One region of the Priestia sp. 3CA3 genome, then DNA from elsewhere that is predicted to be linked to it. Evidence: a T-box and tRNA genes for the amino acid it is inferred to sense, from the RefSeq annotation. Region 1 holds a T-box; the other holds one or more tRNA genes.
The links. The T-box of region 1 lies ahead of AC1VNJ_RS01125 (valine--tRNA ligase). A T-box ahead of a tRNA ligase gene usually reads a tRNA of that ligase, here a tRNA-Val.
Positions count from the first base shown of each region.

Region 2: it has a tRNA-Val gene. The T-box ahead of AC1VNJ_RS01125 (valine--tRNA ligase) is inferred to sense a tRNA for this amino acid. The anticodon was not compared.

Region 1 is NZ_JBXENJ010000001.1:226,639-237,841, reverse strand. It holds gene AC1VNJ_RS01150 (SPOR domain-containing protein) at 1-215, opposite strand, end outside; gene AC1VNJ_RS01145 (prepilin peptidase) at 334-1,089, opposite strand; gene AC1VNJ_RS01140 (ATP synthase subunit B family protein) at 1,086-1,280, opposite strand; gene AC1VNJ_RS01135 (DUF420 domain-containing protein) at 1,466-2,023, opposite strand; gene AC1VNJ_RS01130 (bifunctional folylpolyglutamate synthase/dihydrofolate synthase) at 2,183-3,481, opposite strand; gene AC1VNJ_RS01125 (valine--tRNA ligase) at 3,578-6,220, opposite strand; T-box leader at 6,303-6,547, opposite strand; gene AC1VNJ_RS01120 (hypothetical protein) at 6,778-6,975, shown strand; gene ysxE (spore coat protein YsxE) at 6,987-8,036, opposite strand; gene spoVID (stage VI sporulation protein D) at 8,114-9,253, opposite strand; gene hemL (glutamate-1-semialdehyde 2,1-aminomutase) at 9,401-10,690, opposite strand; gene hemB (porphobilinogen synthase) at 10,707-11,203, opposite strand, start outside.
Region 2 is NZ_JBXENJ010000003.1:342,904-354,106, reverse strand. It holds gene gntK (gluconokinase) at 1-861, shown strand, start outside; gene AC1VNJ_RS11120 (NCS1 family nucleobase:cation symporter-1) at 1,140-2,666, shown strand; gene AC1VNJ_RS11115 (GntT/GntP/DsdX family permease) at 2,936-4,264, shown strand; gene AC1VNJ_RS11110 (DUF1349 domain-containing protein) at 4,419-5,030, shown strand; gene AC1VNJ_RS11105 (YitT family protein) at 5,069-5,689, opposite strand; gene AC1VNJ_RS11100 (Lrp/AsnC family transcriptional regulator) at 5,862-6,311, shown strand; gene AC1VNJ_RS11095 (arylamine N-acetyltransferase family protein) at 6,339-7,094, opposite strand; tRNA gene AC1VNJ_RS11090 (tRNA-Val) at 7,429-7,500, shown strand; gene AC1VNJ_RS11085 (DEAD/DEAH box helicase) at 7,669-9,114, shown strand; gene AC1VNJ_RS11080 (copper homeostasis protein CutC) at 9,179-9,808, shown strand; gene AC1VNJ_RS11075 (amino acid permease) at 9,744-11,180, opposite strand.

The DNA.
Region 1 (11,203 bases):
ACTTTATTTTCTTCCACATGAGAATCTTTGGATGCCGGTTCCGGAAGAACCCACGTAAATTCGTCTTTTTCCGGCGCTTGTTCTTCCTTCTCATCCTTAGATTGACCATTGATTTTAATTGAAATTTTTCGTTCCTGCTTGTCCACTGCCCCACCGCCTTTAGTTAACGTAGTCTTAGTACCGGTTGTAAGCTGAGGTAAACCGACATAAAACATACACTTTTTTCCATGCTATCATAGAAGAAAAAAAAAATAACAAGACATTTGTCGTCTTGTTACAAAAGGTTTTCGCTATTTAGTTACAGAAATTTTAACTTTGTCGAAGACTTGAAGCTCAATAAAAATAGTTGCTAACATACCAATCTATCAATTCGTTTCCATGAAAATAAGCAGCGATTGTCCCTATAAAAATAAAAGGAACGAAAGGAATTGGTACACCTACCTTTGCCTTTTTCATTAATAATGCTCCTATACTAACGGTTCCGCCTATTAATATAGCTAAAAAAAGTGATAGCAAAACAAGCTTTACTCCAAGCACAATACCAATCAAACCATACAATTTAATATCTCCTTCTCCAAGGCCTCCTCTGCTGAGAAATGCGATTAGAAAGAGGAGAAAAAATGCGATTCCTCCTCCCATTAAAGAATCACTCCACGAAGTTAATGGAATGAAAAGACGCTCAAGAAGAAAGATAGGCAAAAAGAAAAGCAGCACCTTATTTGGGACAATCATATAGGCTATATCTGAGACAACGATAATTGTTAAAAAAGAAACAAAAGTTAATATGACAATCAGTTCTAACGTCATATTAACTTTTAAAAAAGCATATACAAATAAACTTCCTGTCGAAAATTCTACGAACGGGTAGATGAAGGAGATTTTTTTGCGACACATACTACATTTTCCTGCATTTTTAATGTAGGAGACTACGGGGATTAACTGTTGTGGAGAAAGAACGTATAAACAGTGTGGACAATGAGATCTTGGAGATAAAATAGATTTTCCCTGAGGAATTCTAAGGCCTGCTACGTTGTAAAATGAACCTAGAGTGATACCTGAAACGAATAGATAAAGGTAAATTATACTCATACGACTCCTTCCATTTCAGGGGTATAGAATACTAACTGTAGATTTTCTTTTGAATGGGGCAATGTATCTTTTCCTTTTAAATAGCTGCCAATAAACGGTATGAGAAAAGCTGCTAGAAGACCTATTACGATAACCAGTATGATCACTTGCGTGAGAGAAAGTCCTTTATTCTCTTTTGACAGTTTATCCATTTCCACACCTCTCTTTTATTGATTAGTATCAAACAGCTCCTTCATTAATAAACTGAATCTTAATACCCATAAAAGTCATATTCTGTATGCCTCCTTCCTTAAAACACACCTTTTATAGGTAATAAGGATTATACCACTAAAAAACAAAAACAGCATAAAAAAACGTCTGCAAAAGCAGACGTTTTTTAATAGTAAGGAGCCATAAATAAGTAGACAATTACACCTGTAAGGCTTACATAAAGCCAGATTGGCATTGTCCATCGCACAATTTTTTTATGTTTTTCAACTTGCATTGTCCAGCCCCACACAAGTGCAAACAGTGCCAGCGGAACGATAATCGCTGCTAAGAAACTGTGTGTGATCAAAATAAAGAAGTAAATGGGACGAACAATTCCTTCTCCACCAAACGTAGCTGTTTCCGTTGAGATATAGTGGAACGTTAAATATGAAACTAAAAAGAGCAGTGTAGAAGTGAATGCCGCTAAGATAAACCCTCTATGAGCATTGATGTTTTTTCTAAAGATTGAAATCAACGCTGCAACTAAAAAAATAAACGTAAAACTATTCAAAATAGCATTTAACCGTGGAAAGATAGTCAAATCAAAACTTACTTTTCCTTGATAGCCAATATTCGAAAAGAATAGCAGTAAGATAATAACATTCGCTATCACTGAAAAGGTAAGAATAATACCGGTAAAGTTTTTATTACTTTTCGGTACAATTTTTTCATTATTCTTACTCATGTTAACAATCTCCTTATTTAGTGATGTACATGTTTATTATATATCACTTACCTAGGGGGTGAAAGTGACAATACTTTGAACTTAGTGCTTCCTTATTATTTGTATCCCTTTCATACATTATGTTAAAAGCAGCAAGATTTCACTTGCTGCTTCTGCTGCTCATTTGAGAAGAAAGGCTCGCACTTCTGATATAAAATACAGAGACCCTGTAATCACGACCATGTCTTGTTCACCTGTCGCCTTTTCCTTTACGTAAGCAATTGCTTTTTTCCACTCCTCGTCCATATGCTTATTACGATGAGTACTCATCTCATAAAGCTCCCCAGCTGCGCGAGCACGAGGAAAGTCAAACGACGTAAATGTAATACTTGCAGCGATTGTTTCAAGTTCTTGGACCATTCGATCAGCGCTTTTATCATTTAAGCAGCTGAAGATTAAATGAATGTTTCGATCTTCATAATGAAGGCGTAAAGTAGATAACAAGCTATCAATGCCTTCTGCATTATGAGCCCCGTCAATAATCGTTAAAGGATGCTCATTTACTATCTCAAAGCGGCCGTTCCACTTTGTATGCTGAATCCCTTTTATCATTTGCTCATTGAAGATAGAAAGCTTTTTCTTTTCTTTTAAATAACAAACGGCCATCACAGCCAAAGCTGCATTTTTAACTTGATGATAGCCAAGCATATTTAATTGCAAGTGTTCAAATGTACCATACGGCGTTTTTAACGTAAAGCCTTCTCCATTTGCTAAGGGCTCATAGTTTTCAATTTTAAATTCTTTTCCTAACACAAATAACGAAGCCTGCTTCAAATTTGCCTCTTCTGTAATGACGTCAAGCGCCTTTACTTGCTCTGCACCAGTAATAATAGGGACTTCTTTTTTAATAATCCCCGCTTTTTCTGCTGCAATTTCTTCTACCGTATCACCTAGTATCGCCATGTGATCAAATCCAATGTTTGTAATAATACTCACCATAGGATTCACAACGTTTGTTGAATCATATCGTCCCCCAAGACCTGTTTCAAACACAACATAGTCAACTGAATCATGATAGCCGAAATAAAGAAAAGCCATGATTGTAATCACTTCAAATTCCGTTGCTGACCCTAAGTCCGTATGTTCTAGTCGCTCCACTACAGGCTTTACTTCCTGAACAAGAGCGGTCATTGCTTCATTTGAAATAGGCTGTCCATTCACGCTAATCCGCTCATTAAATGTTTCGATATAAGGGGAAGTAAACGTTCCAACTTTATACCCTGCTTCTTCTAACATATTTCGCAAATACGAAACAGTAGAACCTTTACCATTCGTCCCAGCAACGTGAATAGCATTTATATTTTGCTGCGGAAAATCAAGCTGCTCTAGCATCCATTCCATTCGTTCTAACCCCGGCTTGATTCCAAAGCGAAGTCTGTTATGAATCCAATCAAGCGCTTCTTCATATGTCGTTATCATCTTTTATTCACCTTTCTTTTCCATCGCTATTATTATGTAAAGAAAAAGCGTCGCTATACAAGCCACGCTTTTTCTGTTAGTTTATTAACCCATTGATTATCCGCGTAATTCAGCAATACGAGACTGCACAGCTTCACGTTTTTCAACGTAATCTTGCTCTTTTGCACGCTCTTCTTCTACTACTTTAGCAGGCGCTTTTGCAATAAAGCCTTGGTTGTTTAATTTCTTTTGTACACGTTCTACTTCTTTGTTTAACTTATCGTATTCTTTTTCTAAACGGGCGATTTCTTCTTCGATATTAATTAAACCTTCAAGAGGTAAAATTAATTCTGCGCCTGTTACAACAGCAGTCATCGCTTTTTCATCTAATGAAACATCGGTTGAAATCACAAGCTCACTTGGATTACAGAAACGTTCTACATACGCACGATTCTTTTCAAGCTGACTTTGAATATTTTCATCTTTAGCTTTAATAAATAATTTTACTTGTTTGCTCATCGGCGTGTTCACTTCAGCACGAATGTTACGAACAGCACGGATAATATCTACAAGTAAACGCATATCGTTAGCAGCTTCTTTATCCGAAAGCTCAGCGCGTACTTCCGGCCATTTAGCTACTGTAATTGATTCACCTTCATGCGGCAAGCTTTGCCAAATTTCTTCAGTAATAAACGGCATGAATGGATGTAAAAGTCGCATTGTGTTATCAAGTACATAAGCTAAAATTGAGCGAGTGGTCTTTTTAGCTGCTTCATCTTCTCCGTAAAGAGGAAGTTTAGCCATTTCAATGTACCAATCGCAGAAGTCATCCCAAATAAAGTTATAAAGAATGCGTCCAACTTCACCAAATTCATATTTGTCAGCTAATTTTGTTACGTGCTCAATCGTTTCATTTAAGCGCGTTAAAATCCATTTATCCGCAACTGACTTTTCGCCTGATAAATCAAGCTCTTCAAATGTGATGCCGTCCATGTTCATTAATGCAAAACGAGAAGCATTCCAAATTTTATTTGCAAAGTTCCACGTCGCTTCGACTTTTTCAAAGCTGAAGCGTAAATCTTGTCCCGGTGAGCTTCCTGTAGATAAGAAATAGCGAAGAGAATCTGCACCGTATTTCTCGATTACTTCCATTGGATCTACGCCGTTACCAAGTGATTTACTCATCTTACGACCTTCAGCATCTCGTACAAGACCGTGAATAAGTACATCGTCAAACGGACGTTTACCCGTAAATTCAAGACCTTGGAAAATCATACGAGATACCCAGAAGAAAATAATGTCGTAGCCCGTTACAAGCACATTTGTTGGGTAGTAGCGTTTGAAATCAGCTGCATCCACATCCGGCCAGCCCATTGTTGAGAACGGCCATAGCGCTGAACTGAACCATGTGTCTAATACATCTGAATCCTGTTCCCAGTTTTCGATATCTGCTGGAGCCTCATGATCTACGTATACTTCTCCAGTTTCTTTATGATACCAAGCTGGAATGCGATGTCCCCACCAAAGCTGACGCGAAATACACCAGTCGCGAATATTTTCCATCCAGTGTAAGTATGTCTTTTCAAAACGATCAGGCACAAAGTTTACTTTTTCTTCTTGTTTTTGAAGATCTACTGCTTTATCTGCTAACGGCTGCATTTTTACAAACCACTGAGTTGATAAATAAGGTTCAACAACGGCACCGCTTCGTTCACTGTGACCTACTGAATGCATGTGGTCTTCAATGTTGAACAATACGCCGTCTTCTTGAAGGTCTTTAACAATTTGCTTACGGCAAGCAAAACGATCCATTCCTTCATATTTACCTGCTTTGTCATTCATCGTGCCATCTTGATTCATCACTAAAATACGCTCTAAATTATGACGGTTTCCAATTTCAAAATCGTTCGGGTCATGAGCAGGCGTAATTTTTACCGCACCAGAACCAAATTCCATATCTACATAATCATCGCCTACGATTGGAATTTCACGACCTACAATCGGAAGGACAACCTTTTTGCCGATTAAGTGCTTATAGCGATCATCTTCAGGGTGAACAGCTACAGCCGTATCTCCTAGCATTGTTTCAGGACGAGTTGTTGCGATTTCAATATGTCCAGAACCATCTGCCAACGGATAGCGCATATGATAAAACGCACCTTGTACATCTTTGTAAATAACCTCGATGTCTGAAAGAGCTGTTTTTGTAGCTGGATCCCAGTTAATAATATATTCTCCGCGATAGATTAACCCTTTTTTGTAAAGCGTTACGAATACTTCGCGCACTGCTTTAGAAAGGCCTTCATCAAGCGTGAAGCGCTCGCGTGAATAGTCTAAGCCAAGTCCTAGCTTCGACCACTGCTGGCGAATAAAGCTTGCATATTCTTCTTTCCATTTCCACGTTTCGGCTACAAAATTTTCGCGGCCTAGATCGTAGCGGCTTTTCCCTTCGCTGCGAAGCTTTTCTTCTACTTTTGCCTGCGTTGCAATCCCCGCATGGTCCATGCCAGGAAGCCATAAAACGTCATAGCCTTGCATGCGCTTCATACGCGTTAAGATGTCTTGTAACGTTGTATCCCAAGCGTGGCCTAAATGCAGCTTGCCCGTTACGTTTGGGGGTGGAATTACAATTGTATATGGCTCTTTTTCAGGGTCATTTGTTGCTTCAAAAAACTTCCCGTCTAACCAATACTGATAACGATTTTCTTCAACGGCTTTTGGATCATACTTCGTTGGAAGAGTCACTTCTTTTTCAGACATAATGTATACCTCCATAATATAAAGTTTCAGTCTTTAGAAACTGTGTAAAGCTTTTATAAACATAAAAAAACTCCTTTCCTAATAAAAGGACGAAAGGAGTTGATTTCGCGGTACCACCTTTTTTTATAGACGTATCCCGTTTGATAAGCCTATACACTTCATTTCATAACGGTTGATTAACCGGCTTTTTCTACTGAGCTATGCAGCTGTTCAAAAAAGCTACTCATAGGCGACATTCCGAGTGCACATTCTTAAGAAATCTCACAGCAGCTGATTTCTCTCTCTGAAAGACGAACATCCCGTACTCTTCCTATTCACTGTATTTATGTATGAATTTCTCTTAATTATACTATATGAAAAAATGTTGAATCGTCAATAATCTTCTCCATTTTTTTATGATTATATTCATAATTTTTTTGTTCTGCTCTTTATTTTTTCATTCACTCGCTAATTTTGGAAATAAAATGAAAAGTCCGCTCAAAAAAATGGCACCATTTCTTTCTTTTTTCATATACTTACTTTAACCTGGGCACGTGGATTGAAAGGGGCATGTACAAATGAAGAAACGAATAAATGTAAATTCGTATCAGCTGCAGCGGTGGCTCAAAACAGCAGGAGCGGCTTGTGGACAGTTTATTGTTCCTTTAACAATTTTTCAAGGTATACGTACACTATTCTTCCCCACAACCTTTGATGTACTGTTGTTGGCACTTCTTGCCATACTAGCGGTTGCTTTATATTCGGACTGGATTTAAAAACCCAAGCGCTATTCGTTCGCTTGGGCTTGTGCAGCTGCTTCCGCTGCCATTTTTTTTTGCTGATCTACTTCAAATATTTTAATATTGAGCTGTTCAATGTTTTTCGTCAGCCAGTATGCTCGAATAAATGACTGCATATGTTCAAGCTCCGTTTTACTTTCTTTATGCTGCCTATATTGAACGATACACTGATACAAGGGTTCTGGAAACGCTAAATAACTGTGCAAAAGCAGTCTTTCCTCTTCTCTGAGAGCAAAATGTTTTTCATACGTACTAAACCACTCATAGCTGTCATAGGTAGTTACTGGGTACGTGCGAAGAGTACGAAAATAAAATGAGACCAAATCATAAATCGGTGAAGCATCTTTTGCATGTTCAAAGTTAATAAAAAAACCATTTCCCCGTTCGTCATAGATAAAATGTTTAGCCGATAGCTTTCCATGAGACGTAACCAGCCGGATCTTTTCCTTTTCTTCCATTTCATCGTTCCACTGATCGAGCTTTCCAAAACCAAACTCAAGCGCTCTTGTCATTTCATAATAAAATGTACAGTAATGCAATTCAAACGGGGACATATACACTTTCTTCTCGCATTCTACTACGTACTGCTTCAGCTCTTCCTGACGTTTTTCCCACGTTTCTTTCATCGATGTATAATGATTTTCTATATCTTCTTTTTTTACTTCTACTTCCTGCGCCGAAGCACCGTGAAGCTTAGCAAGCTCTTGAAATAATTTATGATATCGAATATCACGCTCTTCGGTTGGGTTATTTGGGAGCCACGGCATTAAGTAATACGAGCCGCTTTCATCTGAAACAATGGGCTGAGAACGCTTCGTTTGATAAATAGGGACAAAGCCCATCCACCCTTTTTGATACACGTTCTGCAACTTTTGAATGAAGTTCTGATTTCGCTCTTGATGATTCGCCATTTCTTTAAGCGCAAATACGCCAGTTTTTGTATAGACTTTTTTTACTTTTCCGTGGTCTTCGATAAAGTCAACATCTAAGTCATATTCTTTTAACAATACTTTGTAGTCTGCTACTGTCCGCTGCATCTATATTCTCCTTCCTCGTAAAAAATAAAGAAAACAGTTAAGACATTATATGCGTCAAAACTGTTTTCTTTCCGACTTTAACGAACGGGAATATTTAAGATGCTTCCTTCTTCCAGCTCATATTCATCTCCTAAATTATTCACTCGTAAAATGTTTTGTACATTCGTATTATAGCGGTTTGCTATCGTATCAAGCGAATCTCCGTCTTGAACAATACAAAGCTTCCACGTTGAAAAAGCTTCTTCTTCCCGCGAAAAGAGCTTTGTTAAATAAAGGGCGTTTTCATTTCGGCCGCTTTCATTTTCTTCTTTCCGAAATTCAACAATAATCTTTTCCTTTTCTTGCTCAGCCTCTTGTTGAACGTCAGCATACGTATTTAATTCACTAGCTTGCGATTCTTCGAAGCTTTCTTGCTCTTGACGAAGCTGAAAGAGCTCAATCACGTTGTCTTCTCTTTCTTCCTCGATTGGTGCCTCTTTTTTCACTTCGACTTCAAATGGTTCATATGCTTCCTCTTCATATTCCACGACCGGCTCAGCACGAGATTCTTTTTTAAATACAGATGAAAAATAACTAGGAGGCTTTTCTGAATGATCTTCTTCAATAGCCTCTGCCTCTAAAAGTGCGGGAGCTTCACGATAGCTTACGTCAAACTCTTGCTCCTCTTGTTTCTCTTCTTCTTGAGCAAAGTTTTCAGTATATACCTCTTCAGCATCGTCTGCTTCTTCATAGGAGACGATGTGCTGTTCTTCCGCAAACTCTTCCTCTTCTTCTCGTTCTTGTTCTTCATGCTGTTCCCCGTACAATCCTGTGATGGACAAGTCAGCCATTAGCTGCAGCTGATTTGTGCCTGGTAATTCATAATCAAATAAATCAATAGATACATATACATCTTCAATACTTTGAATACGATTTTTAGGAATGGTAATATCAACAGGAAATTGATGTGATAATTCAGCCGTTCCGTCTTCACGGACAGAGATAGATTGCACTTGATTCTCATTTGTATATTCGCGTAACGAGTGCTCTCCCTCGTACGTTTCGTATTCACCTGTTAATTGTAATGCTCCTCGAATAGACACATATTGGTCATATTCTTGAATAGATACTTGAGGCTCTAAGGAGATAGACAAAAGTTGTGAGACTTCCTGTCCTTTTTGAAACCATACTGATTCTTCTACGGAAAAACGCAGACATGATAAATTATCCTGCGACAAATTGTTCTCCCCCTTCCAACACCCGCCAGGTAATAGCGCGGTCATTAAAGATGTATGAACAAATAAATTAAAATATGTCTTGAAAACTAAAAAAGCTTACGGAATCCTCCGTAAGCTTCTTTATAAAAGTTATTTCTATTTAGCTGTTTATCCACGCAACTTTGAAAAAGCTTTTTCAGCTGCTGCAATTGTATGTTCAATGTCTGCATCTGTATGAGAAGTTGATAAAAACATTCCTTCGAATTGAGAAGGAGGTAAAAACACGCCTTCATTAGCCATTTCACGATAGTAAGCTGCAAAATAATCTAAATTCGATGTTTTCGCTGTTTCGTAATTTATGACCTGTTCGTTTGTGAAGAAGAAACCGATCATTGAACCAGCTCGGTTTACGGTAAACGGCACATCATATTTTTCAGCTGCTGCCATCAATCCTTCTTCTAAGCGATCTGCTTTACGAATGAACTCATCGTAGGATTGAGGTGTCAGCTGTGTTAATGTCTCGTATCCAGCTGTCATCGCAAGCGGATTACCTGATAATGTACCTGCTTGATAAATCGGGCCGCTTGGTGCAACTCGCTCCATAATTTCAGCTTTACCACCGTAAGCACCTACTGGTAAACCACCACCGATTACTTTTCCTAAGCAAGTTAAGTCAGGCGTAATGTTGTAGTAGCCCTGTGCACAGTTGTACGCTACGCGGAACCCTGTCATTACTTCATCAAAAATGAGCAGTGAGCCATATTCTGATGTGATATCACGAAGCCCTTGTAAGAAACCGGGCTGAGGTGGTACCACACCCATATTTCCTGCTACCGGTTCAACGATTACTCCGGCAATGTCATCTCCGAATTCTTTAAAAGCATATTGTACGCTTTCTAAATCATTGTACGGCACTGTAATCGTGTTTTTAGCGATTCCTTCAGGCACTCCCGGGCTATCTGGTAGGCCTAACGTTGCAACGCCTGAGCCAGCTTTAATGAGAAGAGAGTCACCGTGTCCATGGTAACAGCCTTCAAATTTTAAAATTTTGTTGCGGCCCGTATAGCCACGCGCTAAACGCAGTGCGCTCATCGTTGCTTCCGTACCTGAACTCACCATACGGACGATTTCGATTGAAGGAACGCGCTCAATCACAACTTTAGCGAGCTCATTTTCAATTAATGTTGGTGCACCAAAGCTTGTACCAGATTCCGTTACTTTTTTTACTGCTTCAACTACTTGATCGTTGGAATGTCCGTGAATTAAAGGTCCCCATGATAAGACGTAGTCAATATATTTGTTGCCGTCAATATCGTAAATCGTAGCGCCTTTTCCTCGTTCCATAAAAATAGGATCCATATCTACTGATTTAAATGCACGAACAGGACTGTTTACTCCACCCGGCATTAGTTGCTGCGCTTCTAAAAAAGCTGCTTTTGACTTTTCATAACTTCTCATGTGTAAGCCTCCTTAATTACTTGTCAGATAACCAGCGTGCTGCGTCTTTAGCATGATACGTTACAATTAAATCCGCTCCTGCACGCTTCATGCTAATTAATTTTTCAAGAACAATCTCTTTTTCATTTACCCAGCCGTTTTGAGCTGCCGCTTTAATCATTGAATATTCACCGCTCACATTATAAGCCACTACAGGTAAATTAAACGTATTTTTCACATCGCGCATAATATCTAAATATGATAGAGCTGGTTTTACAATTAAGAAATCTGCTCCTTCTTCGACATCAGATTCCGCTTCTCGAAGTGCCTCTAAGCGATTAGCTGGGTCCATTTGATATGTTTTACGGTCTCCAAATTGAGGAGAAGAATGCGCTGCATCACGGAATGGTCCGTAAAAAGCAGATGCATATTTAACAGCATAAGACATCACCGGCACATCTTCAAATCCAGCTTCGTCTAGACCGTGGCGAATAGCTGCCACGAAACCGTCCATCATGTTTGAAGGCGCAATAA
Region 2 (11,203 bases), on a different contig from region 1:
ATGCACTTACTGCCGGATACGCCCTTTATTGTAGGTGCAAGCGATGGCGTATTATCAAACTTAGGTGTAAATGCGATTGAACCAGGCGTTGTTGCAGTAACAATTGGGACAAGCGGAGCTATTCGAGCAGTCACTGACAAGCCAGTAGTCGATCCTAAAGGTCGTATTTTCTGTTATGCGTTGACAGAAGACCACTGGGTAATTGGCGGCCCTGTAAATAACGGAGGCATGATTTTTAGATGGGCTCGTGATCAATTTGGAGCGTCGGAAGTCGAAACAGCTAAACGTCTTGGAAAAGATCCATATGAAGTATTAACGGATATTGCGGCTTTAGTGAAACCTGGAGCAGACGGCTTATTGTTTCATCCATACCTGTCAGGAGAGCGTGCGCCGCTTTGGGATGCAAATGCTAAAGGTTCGTTCTTTGGCCTAGGTTTGCATCATAAAAAAGAACATATGATTCGCGCCGTATTAGAAGGCGTTATTTTTAACTTGTATACGGTATTATTGGCACTTGAAGAGTTAATTGGAGAACCTACTAAAATTCAGGCAACAGGCGGATTTGCACGTTCCGCACTTTGGCGCCAAATGATGGCAGATATTTTTAACCAAGAAGTATCCGTGCCGGAAAGCTTTGAAAGTTCATGTCTAGGAGCAGTTATTCTTGGCTTATATAGCCTTGGCGAAGTCGACTCATTAAACGTTGTTTCTGATATGGTTGGAGCGACTAATCATCATTATCCAATCAAAGAAAACAGTGAAGTATATAAAGAGTTAACGACTATCTATATTCGTTTGGCTCGTTTATTTAAAGAAGAATACGAAAGCATTACGGCTTTTCAAAAAAAATACGTACATTAAGTTCAAAAATCATCGCTTGAAGCTTTCAGGCGATGATTTTTTGTGTGTTAGGTTATCTAACAACCAAAAGAGTTAACACTACACAATATATAAAAGTTCCCTCAAATAATGTTACAATTTGTCCAGTGTATCCCTGTTTCGCATTAAATATAATAAGGAATAACGTTAGTATTTATCACATACTAGAAGGAATCGTCACAAACGCCTTTATATTTCAGAAAATTCAAATAAAATTTGTTTTTTGAAATGAACTTATTTTATGAAAAGGGGTTTTATGGATGAAAACACAAATCGAGCAAGATGGAATTGTGACGCTCACAGATGAGACGCACAATCAGCTGAGCGGAAGCGATCTTTGGAATGAAGATTTACGTCCTACTACGATGAAAGAACATTCTTGGAAAGGAGTTAACTTTGCCACGCTTTGGATTGGGATGTGTCTGTGTATTCCAGCTTACACAATGGCGAGCGGAATGATGACGCTTGGAATGAACTGGTGGCAGGCAATTGGTACAATCTTTTTAGGAAATGTAATTGTTCTTATTCCTATTTTGCTTAATTCTCACGCTGGAACCAAGTTTGGCATTCCTTATCCGGTATTTGCCCGCCTGTGGTTTGGAGATAAAGGAGCACATATCCCAGCACTGGCTAGGGCTATTGTGGCTGCTGGATGGTTTGGAATTAATACATGGATTGGAACGGAAGCAATTGATACACTGCTAAGCGCTTCATTTTCATCTTGGAATGGTTTAGCTGGTCATACAGCCATTGTATTTGCTCTCTTTTGGCTTTTAAATGTAGGAGTGGCGTATAAAGGACCGCAAGCAATTAAAGTGTTAGGAGCGATTGCTGCTCCGGTTATTGGTATTTCAGCTATTATTCTTTTTATATGGGCTTATACAAACTCAGGAGGGTGGGGACCCATTTTATCTACGCCTTCTAAATTTACATCCACCGGAGAATTTCTAGCTGTATTTTTCCCTGCTTTAACCGGAGTCATTGCATTTTGGGCTACGCTCGCTTTGAACATTCCGGATTTTTGTCGATATGCTAGAAGCCAGAAATCCCAAATGGTTGCGCAAACCTTCTCCTTGCCGTTGACGATGAGTGTTTTTTCATTTATTGGAATTGCTGTTACCTCGGCAACCATCGTTATATTCGGAGAAGCTATTTGGGATCCAGTGGCGTTAGTAGCTAAATTCCCTCCGTTTATCATTTTCTTAGGAACAATCGTTATCGTGCTTTCTTCTTTAACGATTAATGTGGGAGCAAATATTGTGGCGCCGGCCCGTGCAATTGAGAATCTGAATCCAAAGAAAATCACGTTTGCGATGGGAGCGCTAGTAACCGGTATCTTTGCTATTTTGCTTCAGCCATGGTACATCATGTCTAATTTCGGGAATTATATCTTTGGATGGCTTGGAACATACGGAGCGCTGCTTGGTCCTATAGACGGGATCGCCATTGCTGACTACTGGCTTGTAAGAAGGAGACAGATGGCATTAAAGGATTTATACGAGGTAAACGGTCGCTATAGTTATTCAACTGGTTTTAATAAAAACGGTATTTATGCATTAGTAATTGGCGTGGCCATACCTGTTTTAGGCTTACTGATTCCTGGACTGCGCTTTTTATGGGATAATGCCTGGACATTTGGTCTATTCATTTCTATCATCGCCTATACGTATCTCATGAGAGGAGATAAAAGTGTATTAGCGCCGGGAGAATATGAAGAAATAACGTTAAAAACAAGCGAAAAACCAATTATCGACAGTCAAACCGCTGATCCCACCATCACTAAATAAATAAGATAAATCCAATCATTAACATGATTGGATTTTTTTGTGCGTTGAAACTCTATGGAAGAAAATTGATAAAATTTTTTTGAGTTTTTTTATTGATTTAAGAATTTTTTTTTCATATAATTTAAGTAATAAAAAGATGAAATCGTTTTCTGATTTAATTAATGTAAACGATTTCGATAATTAAAACGTATTTTTTAAAAAATTAACAGGTTTAGAGCTTTTTTGCTACATAAAGAAAGCGTTTACTTAAAGGGAAGGTGGAAAGCAAGATGGATGCATACTTATTAGCTATTACGGTTGTCGCAATTGTTATTGTTATTGTAGGTGTTTCAGTTTTTAAATGGCATGCGTTTATCAGTTTAACGGTTGCGAGTTTGTTTTTAGCAATTGCTTCTGGGTTATCAATGGATAAAATTGTTGCCGCTTACGAAACGGGAGTGGGCGGTGTTTTAGGACACTTAGTAGGAATTTTAGCACTGGGAACAATTTTAGGTAAGCTGATGGCTGATTCAGGCGCTGGCATGCAGGTAGCGGATTATTTTGTAAGAATATTCGGTGTGAAAAGATTGCCTTGGGCAATGCTAGTAGCAGGTTTCATTATTGGTATTCCTGTTTTCTTCGAAGTAGGAATTTTAATCTTACTGCCTTTAGTTATTTCGATTCATAAAACAACAAAACAAAATATATTATTCATTGCTCTGCCAGTTATTGCAGGATTATCAATTGTTCACGGTCTCGTTCCTCCTCATCCGGGAGCGATGGCAGCTATTAGTATTTACGGAGCAAATACGGGGAAAGTGCTTTTATACGCGTTAATCATTTCAATTCCAGCAGCAGTTATCGCTGGACCAGTTTTTGCAAAATGGGTTAACAAACGAGTAATTCCAGAAGGAGAGCCGGATTTAATTCGTATCACGACAACATCTAAAGATCTTCCTGGTACAGGCGTTTCATTCTTTGTTATTTTACTTCCTGTTTTATTAATGGTTTTAGCAGCAATAGTGCCTATTATTAACGGATTGCCAAGCGGCGTAGTGAAGTTTGTAGAATTAATAGGAAGTCCATTAATTGCACTTTTAATTTCTTGTTTTGCAGCGTTTTACCTGCTTGGAAAACGTCAAGGTATGACAAAAGATGTGATTAAAAAACTAACGGAAGAATGCTTGCTTCCTGTAGGATCTATTGTCTTGATTATTGGTGCAGGCGGTGGCTTCAAACAAGTATTAATCGATAGTGGAGTAGGTACAACGATTGGTCAAATGTCTGAACATCTATCTCTATCACCACTTGTACTTGCATTTTTAATTGCTGGATTAATCCGTATCGCTACAGGTTCAGCAACAGTTGCATTAACAACAGCGGCGGGTATTGTTTCACCGATCATTGAGCACATGTCTGGTGTTAATTTAGAACTTCTGGTTATTGTTACGGGCGCGGGTTCACTAATGTTCTCTCACGTTAATGATGCTGGATTCTGGATGGTGAAGGAGTATTTAGGATTAACAGTAAAAGAAACGTTCAAAACATGGACTGTTCTGGAAACGCTTCTATCCTTTATTGCTTTTGCAGGAGCACTTATTCTAAATGCAATAATCTAAAAATAAGACTCTTTTACTCTATGTAAAAGAGTCTTATTTTTTTATGAAAGAAAAGAATTTACTAGAAAAATAATCAAAATATTTTATTTATTCGTTAAATTATGGCAAAATAGAAATAGAAGAACAATAGCTTCTAAGAAGGGAATGACAGAGAGTGAGTAATCAACTAGTATTTTTCACAAACTTTTCAGAAGGAAAATTAGATTCAGACGTTTCTTGGTATTGTCCACCAGCTCAATTTCAAATTGATACGGAAACGAATCGATTAGTGATTAAAACAGACGCTAAAACAGATTTTTGGCAGCGTACTCATTATGGCTTTGAAGCGGACAATGGACACTTTCTTTATCGTGAAGTAGAAGGCGACTTTGAAATCATGACAAAGGTGCATACATATCCAGTTAATCGCTACGATCAAGCAGGTCTCATGATTCGTGTATCAAAAGATACGTGGATCAAAACGTCAGTTGAATACAATCCCGATGGCCCTAACCAATTAGGAGCAGTCGTAACCAACCAGGGCTTCTCAGATTGGTCCAGTCAAAATTTTACTCAAAACAAATCAGCGCTTTATTTTAAAATTCAGCGCAAAAATGATGATTACACCGTTTGTTATTCAAGTGATGGAGATTCCTGGACTCAGCTCCGACTCGCTCACTTATTGCACTCATCCAAAGAACCTGTTCAAGTTGGGATTTACGCTTGTAGTCCTCAAGGAGAAGGATATGAGGCCCAATTTGATTTTATAAAAGTAGAAAAGCTTTAAACGAAAAACACGATTTAGTCACAGCTAAATCGTGTTTTTTATTTAGAGAGTACATTATCTAAAGGCTGTGTGGCAGCAGTGGGTGTCGATTGATTGTGTAAAGCAATTTTTTGTTTGAAATAGCTGATGACAAACCCTGTAATCGCAATGGACATAACAGAGAAAATTCCTTTTGAAAATCCAATTGAATACATGCTCGACAGCACGACGAGGAAATCAAATGAAAAATTCACTTTTCCAGGATCCCAACCGAATTTTCGCTGCGCGAATAACGCTAGAATATTAGCACCCCCAAGAGAAGCTCCGTTCATAAATAAAATGGATAAGCCAAGACCGGCAATTAGTCCGCCCGTAACAGCACCCATCAGACTGGGAAGTGTAAAAGCAGGAAGCAAGTGATCGAGTGAAGTGAGAAGTGATAGCAAAGACACTGATCCTATAGTTGTGACGGTAAATTTCCATCCCATTTGAAAGAAGGAAAAGAGATAAAAAGGAATATTAATGAGAAAAAAAATCACCGCAAACGACAAAGGAAGGGCATATGACAAGCTAAGAGACAGACCAGCTGTTCCCCCCGTCACTACGTGAGAGTGCCGCAAGATAAGAACACCAATACTTGCAATCGTACATCCAAGAATAATCCATAAAACTTTTTTCATAAATAAACCCCTTTGTTTGTTTTTTCGGAATTTTCATTTTCAATTATCTACTTTAATGATAGGATATTAAATAAAGAAAACACATGTATAAATGAAGGAAATAATACTTGTTCTGTTATCAACTTGAATAAAGATTTTATTTATTATATTCATTTTGAAAGGAAAGGTTTGTATGGATCAAATCGATGCACAATTATTGTCTATTTTGCAAAGAGACGGGCGTATGACGATTAGTGATTTATCAAAAAAGCTGGCTCTTAGCCGTCCGAGCGTATCAGAAAGGCTGCAGCGCCTTCAGGAACGAGGAGTGATACAGCGTTTCAGCGCTACGGTGTCTCCGAAAGCTTTAGGGAGAGATACACAGCTGTTTATTCAAGTAAGCGAATTAAAAAGAAAACCAGAGGAATTTGAAGACTTTATTGAGCAAAATGAAGATGTGCTTGAATGTCATCGCGTAACGGGACCGGTTTCTTATTTTATCAAAGCAGCCGTGTCTGGAATGGATGGACTTAGAATGCTCGTGGATGAACTGATTCCTTATGGAAATGTGAATACCTCAATTATTTTAAAGTCGCCTGTAGAAAACAGGATGATTACTCCTATACAAAAACCGACCCCATAAGAGGCCGGTTTTTTGTGTAAGGACATATTAATAAAACCCTTTAATAATATAAAAATGATTTTGCAAAATATCAGGAACTTCTTCTTCTGAAACGTTTCTTTTCGTCTTTTTTCCGCTGTCTGTTACAGTTAGTGTTTCACCAGAGAGGGTAATTCGCCCTGTAGGTGTTGCGATCGTAACAAGGCGTTTGTGTACAAACGGAGAATCAGCTGACGTTTGATTGAACTCACACATGGGAGTAAAGTCTGTCAGTTTCTTAGGAAGCGTAGACACACGGTACAGCGTTTTCCATACATCATCTTCCCATCGCTGCAAATCATACATATGCTCAGCAACGTTTGTCATACGATAAGAGCCGCTTACATCTCTTACTACTTCGCCATTTAAAGGCATTGGCTTGCGAACAGAATCTCCAAATCCAACGTCTACGATATAAGACTGATTTTTAACCGTCACAAGGTTTGTAGCGTGACTTCCTTCAATGGTCCACGTGCCATCGGGTTTTTTGACGGTAGCTGAAACGTACGAGACTTCATAACCGCTTTCTTTTAACAGCCAGCCAAATAAACCGTTTAATTCGTAGCAAAATCCTCCGCGCAAATTTACAATTACTTTTTGAAAGATCCGTTCTAAATCAATGATAATAGGAGTTTGAGACAAAACGTCTAAGTTCTCAAACGGAACATGAAGCATATGCTTGTTCTGTAAAGCAGCTAAGTTTTCATACGTTGGACTATCCGGTTTCTTAGCTAAAAACCGACTAAAATAATAATTAATATTCATCAAATACACCTCTTAGTGAATCATTTCTCTTTGTCTTTAAGCTTAGCAGAATATTCATGTAACAGCGTTTTTTCAATGGTTTCTTTGGAAGTAAATTCTTTCAATCTCAGCTTTTTGTTCTTTACTGACTTCTCTTAAAGGATTAGTGGCTAGAAAACATAGTGGACAGACAAAATCAAAATAAAATTCAGCGTGTGCTTTCATCCCGTCATGCTCCTTTATGGCATGTTTTTAGTTTATCAAAAGTAAAGACGGTTCTTCCAACTTGGGGACTGTGGAAAAATAGTTGACAAAATTGGATAACTCTTTCTATAATATAGTCAATACATATTACGAGCGATTAGTTCAGTGGGAGAATACATCCTTGACAGGGATGGGGTCGGGGGTTCGAATCCCTCATCGCTCATACCAAAGCCGTTTTCTTATTAATAAGAGAGCGGCTTTTCTCTTTGGCTTAACAAACCAATGCTATATTAAATCTTGAGCGCGCATAGAAGAATTAAAGTATAATGAAACATAGTGCATCAGGTCATGATAAAGATAATCACTAATTTAAAATAAATGAGGGTACAAAATGAATCAAAGAAGTTTTAGTCAATACGGTCTTAGTGACAAGGTAGCTAAGGCACTTTCTAGCCTGCAATACAATCATCCTACGGAAGTACAAAGCAAGGTGCTTCCCATCGCGCTAGAAGAAAGAGATGTTGTCGTGAAGTCTCAAACAGGAAGTGGAAAAACGGCTTCCTTTGGCATTCCACTGTGTGAATTAGTTAATTGGGAAGAAAATAAGCCCCAGGCCTTAGTGTTAACGCCTACACGAGAGCTGGCTGCACAGGTAAAAGAAGATATTACCAATATCGGCCGTTTTAAGAGAATTAAAGCAGCAGCTGTCTATGGAAAATCACCATTTGCCAAGCAAAAAGTAGAATTAAAGCAAAAAACACATATTGTCGTGGGAACGCCTGGACGAGTGCTTGATCATATAGAAAAAGAAACGCTTGCATTAGAGAAAATTCGTTATTTGGTTATTGATGAAGCAGACGAAATGCTAAATATGGGTTTTATTGATCAAGTGGAAGCAATTATTCAACATCTTCCTAGTGAGCGTGTAACGATGCTTTTCTCGGCTACGCTTCCTGAAGATATTGAAGAGCTGTCTCGCAAATATATGAAGAAGCCGGTTGATGTTGAAATCAAAGCGAACGGATTAACAACAAGCACGATTGACCATTCTGTTATAACAGTACAAAATGAACGTAAATTTGAACTGCTGAAAGACGTAACTACAGTAGAAAATCCAGACAGCTGCATCATTTTTTGCCGCACGCAAGAGCAGGTAAATACGCTGTTAGATGATTTAGATGATCTTGGATATCCTTGTGATAAAATTCATGGGGCAATGGTGCAAGAAGACCGTTTTGAGGTTATGAATGATTTCAAAAAAGGGAAATTCCGCTATTTAGTAGCAACAGATGTAGCTGCGAGAGGAATTGATATTGATAATATCACGCACGTTATTAACTATGACCTTCCTTTGGAAAAAGAAAGCTACGTTCACCGTACGGGAAGAACGGGACGTGCCGGTAAAAAAGGGAAGGCTATCACATTTGTAACGCCTTATGAAGAGAGAATGCTATCGGAAATTGAAGAATATATTGGTTTTTCGATTCCAGTATCTACTCCTCCTTCTAAAGAAGAAGTACAGCAGGCAGCATTCGCTTTTAATGAAAAAATTAATGAGCGTCCAGAAGTTAAAAAAGATAAAAGCGAGTCATTAAATAAAGACATTATGAAGCTGTACTTTAACGGCGGAAAGAAAAAGAAAATTCGAGCGGTCGATTTTGTAGGAACAATCGCAAAATTAGACGGAGTAACCGCAGACGATATTGGAATTATTACCATTCAAGAAAATGTCTCGTATGTAGAGATTCTGAATGGAAAAGGTCCCAAAGTGTTGCAAGCAATGAAAAACAAAACAATTAAAGGAAAGAAATTAAAAGTTCATAAAGCGATTAAATAATAAAGGAAAGTCCATCTTTTTAAAGATGGGCTTTATTTATACAGCCAATAAAGGAGTTGAAAGTATGAAGTACATAAAAGAAGCGTGTGTAGAAGGGTATGAGCAGGCAAAAAAAGCCGAAAAGCTAGGAGCAGACCGCATTGAATTATGTGACAATCTCAGTCAAGGAGGCACTACGCCAAGTTACGGCACCATTCAACATGCAAGTGAACATCTTGATACAGATATCAACGTGATTATTCGCCCAAGAAGCGGGAACTTTGTATATTGGGAAGCAGAATTTCAAATTATGAAAAAAGACGTTAAAGCATGTAAAGACCTTGGAGTAAACGGAGTAGTATTCGGCATATTAACAGAAAAAAATGAAATCGATCACGGACGCACTAAAGAATTAATAGCAGAAGCTCGTCCTTTAAGCGTTACGTTTCATATGGCATTTGATGAGATTAAAGATAAATACAAAGCCATTGATATACTTAGTGAAATGGGAGCAGACCGCATTTTGACCAAAGGTGGGAAAGGGTCTGCTTTGCAAAACTTGCAGGTGATCCGAGAACTGATCACATACGCCAATGACCGTCTTATTATTTTGCCCGGCGGAGGAATTCATGAAGGCAACGCAGATCGGGTTATAAAAGACACACAGGCGACTGAATTACACGGAACAAAAATTGTAGGAGATTTATCGGATTAAATAAAAGAGGCTGGGACAAAAGTATGTTAGTCAAAGTGAAAAACGAACCTACGACGAGTAAAGCAATTAAAAGAGTTAAAAAGAACTGCGAACGCAATGAATCAATAAATGCCATGGCAATAAAGATACTAGTGATGGCAAGGATTGTAGCGTAAGTTAAGTAAGGAAACAACCACATTTTAATTTTTAATGCTTCAGGGTTTTCTTTTTCATATTTTTTTCTCATTTTAATTTGTGAAAATGCAATAACGAGGTACACAAGAAGGGCTACGCCGCCTGATGCATTCACTAAGAACAAAAAGATTTTATCTGGCGAAATATAGTTAAAGATGACGCTGATGTACGAAATAACTGTACATGCTAATATCGCGCTAACCGGTACGCCTTTTTTATTTAATTTTGAAAAGCTTTTTGGCGCATTACCATTTTGAGACATGGAAAACAGCATACGAGAGCTTGTATACAAACCAGAATTCAGACAAGAAAGGACAGCTGTTAAAATAATAAAGTTCATAATTTGAGCGGCGGCCGGTATGTTTACTAATTCAAGAATAGAGACAAATGGGCTTTTCATTAGGCTTGATGAATTCCACGGAAGAACGGTTACTAAAATAAAAATAGATCCTAAATAGAAAAATAAAATACGATAAATAACGGTATTGGTCGCAATGGTAATGGCTTTTTCAGGTTGAGAAGATTCACCTGCCGCGGTTGCAACAATTTCTGTTCCCATAAAGGAGAACATGACAAGGGCGATTCCTAAAAATACAGAGCTAATTCCATTCGGTAAAAAGCCGCCTTTATGCAAAAGATTGGAAGTGCCGGGAGAATCAATTCCTGGAATGAATCCACAAATAATAGCAATACCTAAAAGTAAAAAAAGAACGATACTGACAACTTTAATGAGAGAAAACCAATATTCAAATTCTCCGAAAGATTTAACAGAGTACAGATTGGTCATCGTTAATAAAAAAGTAAGAGTCAGACTAACTCCCCAAGACGGTAAAGACGGGAACCAGTATTGAATAATATTTGCACCTGCAATGGCTTCAACAGCAATAACGATAACCCAGAAAAACCAGTAGAGCCAGCCAATTGTGTAGCCGGCCCAAGGGCCTAATGCCTCTTTTGCATAAGTGGAAAACGAACCGCTGGAAGGATTTGCAGTAGACATTTCTCCAAGCATTCGCATGACTAAAATAACGAGTAAACCAGCAAATGCGTACGAAAAAATAGAGCCGGGTCCAGCGGTGTTAATGAGTGATCCGCTTCCAATAAACAATCCAGCGCCAATAATTCCTCCAAGAGAAATCATGGTGATATGCCGGATCTTTAACTCTTTTTTTAACTGTGGCTGTGGATGGCTGTTCATTTGTAACCTCCTATATAACCTGA